DNA from 3 places in the Streptomyces sp. NBC_00554 genome. Region 2 is predicted to be linked to each of the others. Evidence: riboswitches for the same ligand, from Rfam matches in the RefSeq annotation. Region 2 holds a riboswitch; each other region holds the start of a gene.
The links. Region 2 has a riboswitch for S-adenosylmethionine ahead of OG266_RS03055 (putative leader peptide). Riboswitches for the same ligand answer to the same signal wherever they lie in the genome.

Region 1: another riboswitch for S-adenosylmethionine. It lies ahead of thrC (threonine synthase); the one in region 2 lies ahead of OG266_RS03055 (putative leader peptide).
Region 3: another riboswitch for S-adenosylmethionine. It lies ahead of OG266_RS32695 (aminotransferase class V-fold PLP-dependent enzyme); the one in region 2 lies ahead of OG266_RS03055 (putative leader peptide).

The regions. Positions count from the first base shown of each region.
Region 1 covers NZ_CP107799.1:5,517,314-5,520,579, forward strand. The annotation lists gene OG266_RS24305 (trehalose-6-phosphate synthase) at 1-585, opposite strand, end outside; gene OG266_RS24310 (glucosyl-3-phosphoglycerate synthase) at 662-1,636, opposite strand; SAM riboswitch class I at 1,816-1,963, shown strand; gene thrC (threonine synthase) at 1,981-3,266, shown strand, end outside.
Region 2 covers NZ_CP107799.1:649,184-652,449, reverse strand. The annotation lists gene OG266_RS03065 (glutathione S-transferase C-terminal domain-containing protein) at 1-511, opposite strand, end outside; gene OG266_RS03060 (putative leader peptide) at 652-717, opposite strand; SAM riboswitch class IV at 754-899, opposite strand; SAM riboswitch class IV at 1,116-1,229, shown strand; gene OG266_RS03055 (putative leader peptide) at 1,275-1,391, shown strand; gene OG266_RS03050 (LLM class flavin-dependent oxidoreductase) at 1,469-2,728, shown strand; gene OG266_RS03045 (NtaA/DmoA family FMN-dependent monooxygenase) at 2,747-3,266, shown strand, end outside.
Region 3 covers NZ_CP107799.1:7,425,893-7,429,158, reverse strand. The annotation lists gene OG266_RS32700 (PQQ-binding-like beta-propeller repeat protein) at 1-259, opposite strand, end outside; gene OG266_RS32695 (aminotransferase class V-fold PLP-dependent enzyme) at 330-1,691, opposite strand; SAM riboswitch class IV at 1,879-1,995, opposite strand; gene trpD (anthranilate phosphoribosyltransferase) at 2,133-3,197, opposite strand.

The DNA of each region.
Region 1 (3,266 bases), 4.9 Mb from region 2:
GCGCAGCACCTGTTCGGCGATGTCGTCGGGGAGCAGGCGGAAGTAGTCGACCGGCGCCCACGGGGTGTGCGAGAAGTGGCCGATGCGGAGATCCGGGCGCAGCTCCCGCAGCATGCCGGGGACCAGGGTCAGGTGGTAGTCCTGTACGACCACCACGGCGCCCTCGGCCGCCTCGTCGGCCAGCGCCCGCGCAAAGGACCGGTTGTACGCCTCGTACGACGCCCACTGGCGCCGGAACTCCTTGTCGAAGACCGGCTCCAGCGGCGTCTGGTACAGCATGTGGTGGACGAACCACAGCACGGAGTTCGCGATGCCGTTGTAGGCGTCCGCGTGCACCTCGGCGTCGATGTCCAGCATCCGCACGCCGTCCTCGCCGACCCCGCGCCGTACCGCTTCGCGGTCACCGTCGCCGAGCGCGGAGCACACCCACAGGGCGCCCCTGTCCGGGCCGATCGCCGACAGGCCCGAGACGAGGCCGCCGCCGCCGCGCTTGGGGTGCAGCGAGTTGTCCTCGCGCAGCTCGTAGGAGATCGGGCCGCGGTTGGACGCGACGAGGATCCGATGATTGCCGTACGGAGAAGCCATACGCCTCAACCTAGCCCGGCCCGGAAACGCTCAAACGTACGGACGGGGTGCGGCGGAGGCGTATACAGCCGTCCGATTACGCCGCTTTGCGTGATTGGTACTCCGAGATTTCCGCCATCGGAGGCCGTTCCTCCGTGTCCACGGAGTACGTCCGCGGCTCGAAGCCGTCCTCGCCCCGTTCGAACTGGGTGATGGCCGGACGGATGAGGTGCCCGCGGGCCAGCCTCAGCTGGGCCGTGCGGTAGATCGCCGCGGACATCCGGCCCAGCGCCTGACCGTCCTGGTGCCGGTGCTTGCGGACGCCGACGTCGACCTGGGCGAGTGCGTCCAGGCCCACGAGGTGCAGGGCGTCGACGAGCATGCCGAGCTCCACGCCGTATCCGACCGGGAACGGGAGCTGTTCGAGGAGGGAGCGGCGGGCCGCGTATTCGCCGCCGAGCGGCTGGACGAATCCGGCCAGCTGCGGCCAGTGCATGTTCAGCAGCGGGCGGGCCATCAGCTCGGTCACACGGCCGCCCTGGCCGGCCGCGGTTCTGCCGGAGGTGGGCTCGCCCGGCAGGTTCAGCGGGCGGTCGTACATCGCCTTGACGAGGTCCACGCCGGGCTCGGTGAGCAGCGGCCCCACGATCCCGGAGACGAAGTCCGAGGAGAACTCCTTGAGGTCCGCGTCGATGAAGCAGACGATGTCACCGCTCGTCACGAGGAGTGACCGCCACAGGACCTCGCCCTTGCCGGGCACGGCCGGGATGCGGGGGAGTATTTCGTCCCGGTGAACAACCCGGGCGCCCGCGGCGGTGGCGACCTCGGAGGTGCGGTCCGTCGAACCCGAGTCGATGACGACGATCTCGTCGACAAGGGGGACTTTCGCCGTCATCAGGTCGCGGCGGATGATGGAGACGATCTCACCGACCGTCGCCTCCTCGTTGAGCGCGGGCAGGACCACGCTCACCGTGGAGTTGGTGGATCGCTTCGCGGCTATCAGCTTCTTGAGCGGGCGGTCACTCACGGACCAGGAGCGCGTGCTCAGCCAGCGCTCGACGTCTTCCAGCACGTGCGGCTCTCCCTTGCGTTCATTGGGATGCGTGTGCCCGTCGCCGCGCCAGCGGTTGGTGTGTCGCTGTCATCTCGCGGTTCGGACGGCTCTCTCCACCATCCAGGCCTTCGGTTACAGTCTTGAACAACGCTGATGACCATCGCATGTCGGGGGTCGTTGCGCGTACAACTGAATACCGCTCATCCAGAGGGGCAGAGGGATACGGCCCGTTGAAGCCCCGGCAACCCTCCAGCTGGTTCTTGTCACGTCGACGTGGTGAGGCTCCCGGCTCGGGAAGGTGCCAAATCCGTCTCACGGCGAAGTGCGTCGTGAGGAAGATGAGGAGAAAGGGCCTCCCCTCCATGGCTGCGCAGACAGTTGCAAGCACCACGAACACCGTGACCTCCCCGGATTCCGCGAACTCCGTCGATCTGGGCCCCGCCGCCGCGCTTTCCTGCCGCGAGTGCGGACACCGTGTGCCGCTCGGCCCGGTCTTCGCCTGCGAGGAGTGTTTCGGCCCGCTGGAGATCGCGTACGACTTCTCGGCCTACGAGACCGAGGACCTCCGCAAGCGCATCGAAGCGGGCCCCGCGAACATCTGGCGCTACGCGCCGCTCCTGCCGGTCCCGGCGGACGTCGCCGAGAAGCCGAACATCAACCCCGGCTGGACCAAGCTCGTCCAGGCCGACAACCTCGCCCGCGAACTGGGCGTCACCCCCGGCAAGCTCTTCGTCAAGGACGACTCGGGCAACCCGACGCACTCCTTCAAGGACCGCGTCGTCGCCCAGGCCATCGAGGCCGCGCGCGCGTTCAACTTCACCACCCTCTCCTGCTCCTCCACCGGCAACCTCGCCGGCGCCGTCGGCGCCGCCGCGGCCCGGGCCGGCTTCCGCTCCTGCGTGTTCATCCCGCACGACCTGGAGCAGGGCAAGATCGTCATGGCCGCGGTGTACGGCGGCGAGCTCGTCGGCATCGAGGGCAACTACGACGACGTGAACCGTTTCTGCTCCGAGCTGATCGGCGACCCGGCCGGCGAGGGCTGGGGCTTCGTCAACGTCAACCTGCGGCCGTACTACGCGGAGGGCTCCAAGACCCTCGCGTACGAGATCTGCGAGCAGCTCGGCTGGCAGCTCCCCGACCAGCTGGTGATCCCGATCGCCTCCGGCTCCCAGCTCACGAAGATCGACAAGGGCCTGCAGGAGCTGATCAAGCTCGGGCTCGTCGAGGACAAGCCGTACAAGATCTTCGGCGCCCAGGCCGAGGGCTGCTCGCCGGTGTCCGTGGCCTACAAGGCCGGGCACGACGTCGTACGGCCCCAGAAGCCGAACACCATCGCCAAGTCGCTCGCCATCGGCAACCCGGCGGACGGGCCGTACGTGCTCGACATCGCGCGGCGCACCGGCGGCGCCGTGGAGGACGTCAACGACGAGCAGGTCGTCGAGGCGATCAAGCTCCTCGCTCAGACGGAGGGCATCTTCGCCGAGACGGCGGGTGGCGTGACGGTGGGTGTGGCGAAGAAGCTGATCGAGAACGGTCTGCTCGACCCGACCCTCACCACGGTCGTCCTCAACACCGGCGACGGCCTCAAGACCCTGGACGCGGTGGCCTCGGACACCGGGCTCACCGCTACCATCCGCCCGAACCTGGA
Region 2 (3,266 bases):
TGACATCCCGGTCGAGGAGGTCGCGCAGGGCGTCGATGTCGGCGGCGAGGGCCGACGGGCGAAGCGGGCAGTGGCAGGATCCGGCCCGGTCGGTGAGGAGGTCGGCGAGGTCGCGCAGGATATCGGGCGTGTGATTGCTGACGACGCGTCCGCTCCACCGGTCGCACAGCGCGGGCGCGGTCAGCGGACCGTCGTAGTGGTGCCAGGTTGCCTCGTACGCGCTGCGCAACGAGGAGAACGCGCGGGGAGTGTCGGCGGGGAGCGCCAGGAGCGTGGTGGCGACGGAGTCCTTGAGGCCCAGCAGGTCGAGCGTGATGGAGACGCGCAGCGAGAGGGGACAGTGCGCGGACAGATACAACTCGTAGCGGTGCGGGGCCGGGTAGAAGCCGCCGGCGAGACCGACGCCGATGCGGCTGCGGAAGCGGTGCTGGCGCGTGGCGGGCGTGGCGGTGATCCGGGGGTGCGGGATCGCGTCAAGTGGGCTGGGGGCGCACGTGGTTGGGGTACACACGCGGGACGTTCCGGTGTTTGAGACGTGCGAGGACAGGGTCTCGGACATGACTCTCCCTGGGACGAGGAGGCCACGGTCGCCTTGTGGGCACCGCGGCGGAACGGAGTGACTGCGCTGCGTACCGGTCCGTACCGCTCGGACTAGTAGGCGCTGGAGACCCGCAACAGATCGATGTGCAGGCGCCTCGTCAAACCGCTCTTGGTCATTCCCACCGGTCCCACACTCGGGGCTCGCGAGACGCGAGACCACGCTTGTCCCGCCGCACCGGCGGAACCCGGTCGTCACCCGGGGCACCCCGTCGCGGTGGAAGGGTTGCCTGCCAGCGGGCCGGGGCCGATAACCGTACGGGCAGAGGAAACCTGCCCGAGGGGCGCTGACAATCGTGACCGTCCTCGTCAGTGTCGGTGCGCTCCGTGAGGCCGTCAAGAAGGCCTCCGGCGCAGTCTCACCAGGTGGTCACCGGGCGCGCCTCAGGCCGGCGTCGCGGGGTGGAACAGATTGCGCGGCAGGGTGGTTGACCCTTCCGGGGAGGCACGGCGATGTGAGAACGACCATGATCTCCGGGCATTGCGCACCGCTGTGGCCTCCCGTAACGTCCCCAGCAGGTTATGAGCGTCAGCGTCAAGCCCTGGCTTGCTGACCGGCAACCCTCCTTCGCGGCGGGGTGCTCCAGGTGACGACCAGGCGGTGCCCGTCCCGGGTTCCGCAAGCGCGACGCCGGCGGTCTCCAGTCCGCCGAGCCGAAAGGGCGGAGGTGACGGACGTGCAGACTGTGCCCCGCCTCCGTGTCATGGTTCTCGCCCCGCGCCGCCGCGTGCACCTGTACTCCCGGCCGCACATCGACCTTCAGCGCGTGGCCGGCGCGCTCTGTCGTCCCTGACCTGTCACCTCGCCGCCGCACCCTCCGATCCCGAGGGCCCGGTGATCTCATACGGTCGATCAGGAAGGCACCCAGTCGTGTCGTCGTCATCCTCGCTGCCCTCTCCCACCCCTCCCTCCTCCCCTTCTTCCGCCGCACTGCACCTCGCCGTCGCTCTCGACAGCGCGGGCTGGCACCCGGCCGCCTGGCGCGAACCGGTGGCCCGCCCCGACGAACTGTTCACCGCCTCGTACTGGACCGATCTGGTCAGCGAGGCCGAACGCGGCCTGCTGGACTTCGTGACCATCGAGGACGGGCTCGGCCCCCAGTCCGCGCGCCTAAGCGAACCGGACGGACGCACCGACCAGGTACGCGGCCGACTCGACGCCGTCCTCATCGCCGCCCGCGTCGCGCCGTTGACCAGCCATATAGGACTGGTGCCGACCGTGGTGGCCACACACACGGAGCCGTTCCATATCTCCAAGGCCATCGCCACCCTCGACTATGTGAGCACCGGCCGCGCGGGACTGCGGGTCCAGGCGTCCGCGCGGCGACACGAGGCCGCGCACTTCGGACGCCGTTCGTTCCCGAAGCTCCGTATCGAGGACCTGGAGACCCCGGCCCTGCGGGAGTTGATCGTCGACCTCTTCGACGAGGCCGCCGACTACGTTGAGGCGGTGCGCCGGCTGTGGGACAGCTGGGAGGACGACGCGGAGATCCGGGACGTCGCCACCGGCCGCTTCGTCGACCGCGACAAACTGCACTACATCGACTTCGAGGGCAAGTACTTCAGCGTCAAGGGCCCCTCGATCACGCCCCGTCCGCCGCAGGGTCAGCCCCTGGTCACCGCACTGGCCCATGAGTCCACGACGGGCGCGCCCTTCCGGCTGCTCGGTCGCAGCACCGACATCGGATACGTCACTCCGCACGACGTCGATGAGGCGCGTGCCATCGTCGCCGCGGTCCGCACCGAACAGGAAGCGGCCGGACGCGCCGAGGAGCCGTTGCACCTCTTCGGTGACCTGGTGGTGTTCCTGGACAACGACCCCGCCGCGGCCGTGGCCCGTAAGGAGCGTCTCGATGCCCTCGCGGGCTACCCGTACACCAGCGACGCGAAGGTGTTCACGGGTACCCCTGTGCAACTCGCCGACCTGCTCCAGGAGTTGCAGCAGGCCGGACTGACCGGCTTCCGGCTGCGTCCCGCCGTCGCCGGCCACGACCTCCCGGCGATCACCCGGGGACTGGTACCCGAACTCCAGCGCCGCGACGCCTTCCGGCACTCGTACGAGGCCGACACCCTGCGCGGACTGCTGGGCCTCGCCCGCCCCGCCAACCGCTACGCCGCCGCCCACGCCTGAGCCGGAGGGACCCAACTCATGAGCAAGTCAACGAGCAAGCCGCTCAAGCAGATCCACCTCGCGGCGCACTTCCCCGGCGTCAACAACACCACCGTGTGGAGCGACCCCGAGGCCGGCAGCCACATCGAGTTCAGCTCCTTCGCGCACTTCGCGCGGACCGCCGAACGCGCCAAGTTCGACTTCCTGTTCCTCGCCGAAGGCCTGCGGCTGCGTGAACAGGGCGGCAAGATCTACGACTTGGACGTCGTCGGACGGCCCGACACCTTCACCGTCCTCAGCGCGCTCGCCGCCGTCACCGAACACCTCGGCCTGACCGGCACCATCAACTCCACGTTCAACGAGCCCTACGAGGTGGCCCGCCAGTTCGCGAGCCTCGACCACCTCTCCGGCGGGCGCGCCGCCTGGAACGTCGTCACCTCCTGGGACGCCTTCACCGGCGAGAACTTCCGCCGCGGCGGCTTCCTCCCGCAGGAGGAGCGGTACTCCAGGGCCAAGGAGTTCCTGGCCACCGCCAATGAACTGTTCGACTCCTGGCACG
Region 3 (3,266 bases), 6.8 Mb from region 2:
CACCCTCGGGGTCGGCGTCGACCACCCGTGCGGTGTACGTCCCGGTCCCGCCGACGGTCTGCGCGGCCCGTACCTCCTGGCGGAACCGGGCGCGGAAGGTGCGGTCCTCCGCGTGCTCGGCCCGCACCACTTTCACGGCCAGCCGGAGCCCGGCCCGCGACTCGGCGAGATAGACCTCGCCCATGCCGCCCGAGCCAAGCCTCCCGAGCACCTCGTACGGACCGATCCGCCGTGGATCCGTCTCCCGCAGCGCCTGCACTCCCCGCAACTCCCCTGTTTGCCGTACGGCCGCCGAGGGGGAGCGTATACGCCGTGCTCCTGTCAGGCGATTACACGGCCGGGACGCAACGCCCGTCCTCCGTACGGTAGTTCCACTTGGCGCCATCGCGGACGAGCTCCTTGACCGCGCGGACGAAACGCTCGACGTGCTCGTCCGGGGTGCCCGCGCCGAAGCTGACGCGGATGGCGTTGAGGGACTTCTCGCCGGGCGCGGCCTCGGGGGCGCCGCACTCGCCCTGGGTCTGAGGGTCGCTGCCGAGGAGGGTGCGCACCAGCGGGTGGGCGCAGAACAGGCCGTCGCGCACCCCGATGCCGTACTCGGCGGACAGCGCGGCCGCGAAGTGCGAGCTGTTCCAGCCCTCGACGACGAAGGAGATGACGCCGACGCGCGGGGCGTCGTCGCCGAAGAGCGAGAGGACCCGCACCTCGGGCACTTCGGCGAGACCCGCGCGGACGGTCTCGATGAGCTGCTGCTCACGGGCGACGAGCGTGTCGAAACCGGCCTCGGTGAGCGCCTTGCAGGCGGACGCGATCGAGTACACGCCGATCACGTTCGGCGAGCCCGCCTCGTGCCGGGCGGCGCTCTCGTGCCACTCCACGTCCACGCCGCCGTCCGTACGCCGGGACACCTTGCGGCTGGCGCCGCCGCCCGCGAGGTACGGCTCGGCCTCGCGCAGCCAGTCGGAGCGGCCCGCGAGGACACCGGAGCCGAAGGGGGCGTACAGCTTGTGCCCGGAGAAGGCGACCCAGTCGACGTCGAGGTCGCGCACCGACACCGGGTGGTGCGGGGCGAGCTGCGCGGCGTCGAGGACGATGCGCGCGCCGTGCGCGTGGGCGGCGGCGGCCAGTTCACGCACCGGCCACAGTTCACCGGTGACGTTCGAGGCGCCCGTGACGCAGACCAGGGCCGGACCGTGGGGGTCACGGCCGGCGAGGGCGCCCTCCAGGGTCGCGACGGCCTCCTGAGGCGTACGCGGGGCGTTCAGGTAGGTCACCCGCGCGTCCCGCCAGGGCAGCAGCGAGGCGTGGTGCTCGGTCTCGAAGACGAAGACCTGGCAGTCGGCCGGAAGAGCCCCGGCGAGCAGGTTGAGCGAGTCAGTGGTCGACCGGGTGAAGACGACCTGGTCGTCCGCACGGCAGTCCAGGAACTCGGCGACGGTGGTGCGGGAGTTCTCGAAGAGGTCGGTGGAGAGCTGGGACAGGTACCCCGCCCCGCGGTGCACGCTGCCGTAGTACGGGGCGTACGCGGCCACGTCGTCCCACACGCGCTGGAGGGCCGGGGCGCTGGCGGCGTAGTCGAGAGCGGCGTACGTGACCTCGCCACCGGTGACGAGCGGGACGGTGACATCCCGGCCCAGAACGGGCAGCTGGGCACAAATGGTCTGGTCGGCGGCAGCGGTGGAGACAGACATGGCGAGCTCCTGTGAGAGGCAGGGGGAATCACCGCGCGAGCGGGTACGGGGACGTACGGCTCAGCGCGGGAAAAGGTGAAAGGGGTATGCGGAGAGGGGCTCTGCGCCCTATCGCATTCGCTTGCTCACAGAAGGCTCCCTCGAATGACCAGGACCCCTGGGCTCCATCCCTCAATCGAGGGCGAGGGGTCCGCGCTTGCCGTAGACCTCGCTGCCTACGGCCTGGTCTTCACCCGGAGCACCCCGCCACGGACGGAGGGTTGCTGGACAGTCGGCCGGGGCCTCATGACTGTCACTCATGACCTGCCGAAAAACCTACGCGACCCAATCGGGGCACCGCAACCCGTGTCCGGATCCCGGAACGCGAAAGGGGCCGGGCGTCCTGCCCCGGCCCCACTCGAAACGCCACGACGGACCCGCTGGACCCGTCCCGGCCGCCGCCTACGCGTTGGTGGCCGCCACCCACCGCTCCAGCGTCCGCTTCGCCGCCCCCGAGTCGATGGCCTCCGCCGCCTTCGCCATCCCGGCGCGGATCTGGTCCGCGAGCGGTCCGGCGCCCGGCGACAGGGCCACCAGCGCCGCCGCCGAGTTCAGCAGTACGGCGTCCCGCACCGGGCCCGTCTCACCGTCGAGCAGCCGGCGCGCCACGTCCGCGTTGTATGTGGAGTCCGCGCCACGCAGCGCCTCGATCGGGACCAGGTCGATGCCGACGTCCCTCGGGTCGAAGGTCTCCTCGGTGACCTTTCCGTCCCGTACGACCCACACCCGGGACGTGGACGTGATGGTCAGCTCGTCGAGCCCGTCGTCGCCGCGGAAGACCAGCGAGGAGTTGCCGCGCTCCGCGAAGACGCCCGCCACGATCGGCGCCATGCGGGGGTCCGCGACCCCGACCGCCTGCGCCTTCACCCGTGCCGGGTTCGTCAGCGGACCGAGTGCGTTGAAGACCGTACGGATTCCCAACTGCCCGCGCGCGGCGCCCACATGACGCAGCGCCGGGTGGAACTTCACCGCGAAGCAGAAGGTGATCCCGGCCTCCTCGGCCACCTCGGCCACCCGCTTCGTCGTCAGCTCCAGGTTGACCCCGAGCTTCTCGAGCACGTCGGACGCGCCGGAGGCCGAGGAGGCCGCCCGGTTGCCGTGCTTGACGACCTTCGCGCCCGTACCGGCGATGACGATCGCCGACATGGTGGAGATGTTGACGGTCTTCGCCCCGTCACCGCCCGTGCCGACGATGTCGACGGTGTCCCCCGGCACCTCGATCACATTGGCGTGCTCGTACATCATCCGTACGAGCCCGGTGATCTCCGCGACGGTCTCTCCCTTGGCCCGCAGAGCCACCGCGAACCCGGCGATCTGCGCGTCGGTCGCCTCACCGCGCATCATCAGGTTCATCGCCCAGGCGGTGTCGTCCGCGCTCAGGTCACGGCCGTCGAGCAGGCCGTTCAGCAACGCCGGCCAGGAACGGCCCGCCGCGGTGTCGCCTCCAGCGGGGTTCACAGCGCTCATGGTCGCTCCTGGGTTCTCAGAGAGGTACGAGGGTGGACTCACCCCCGTACGTAGGGGTGAGTCCACCCT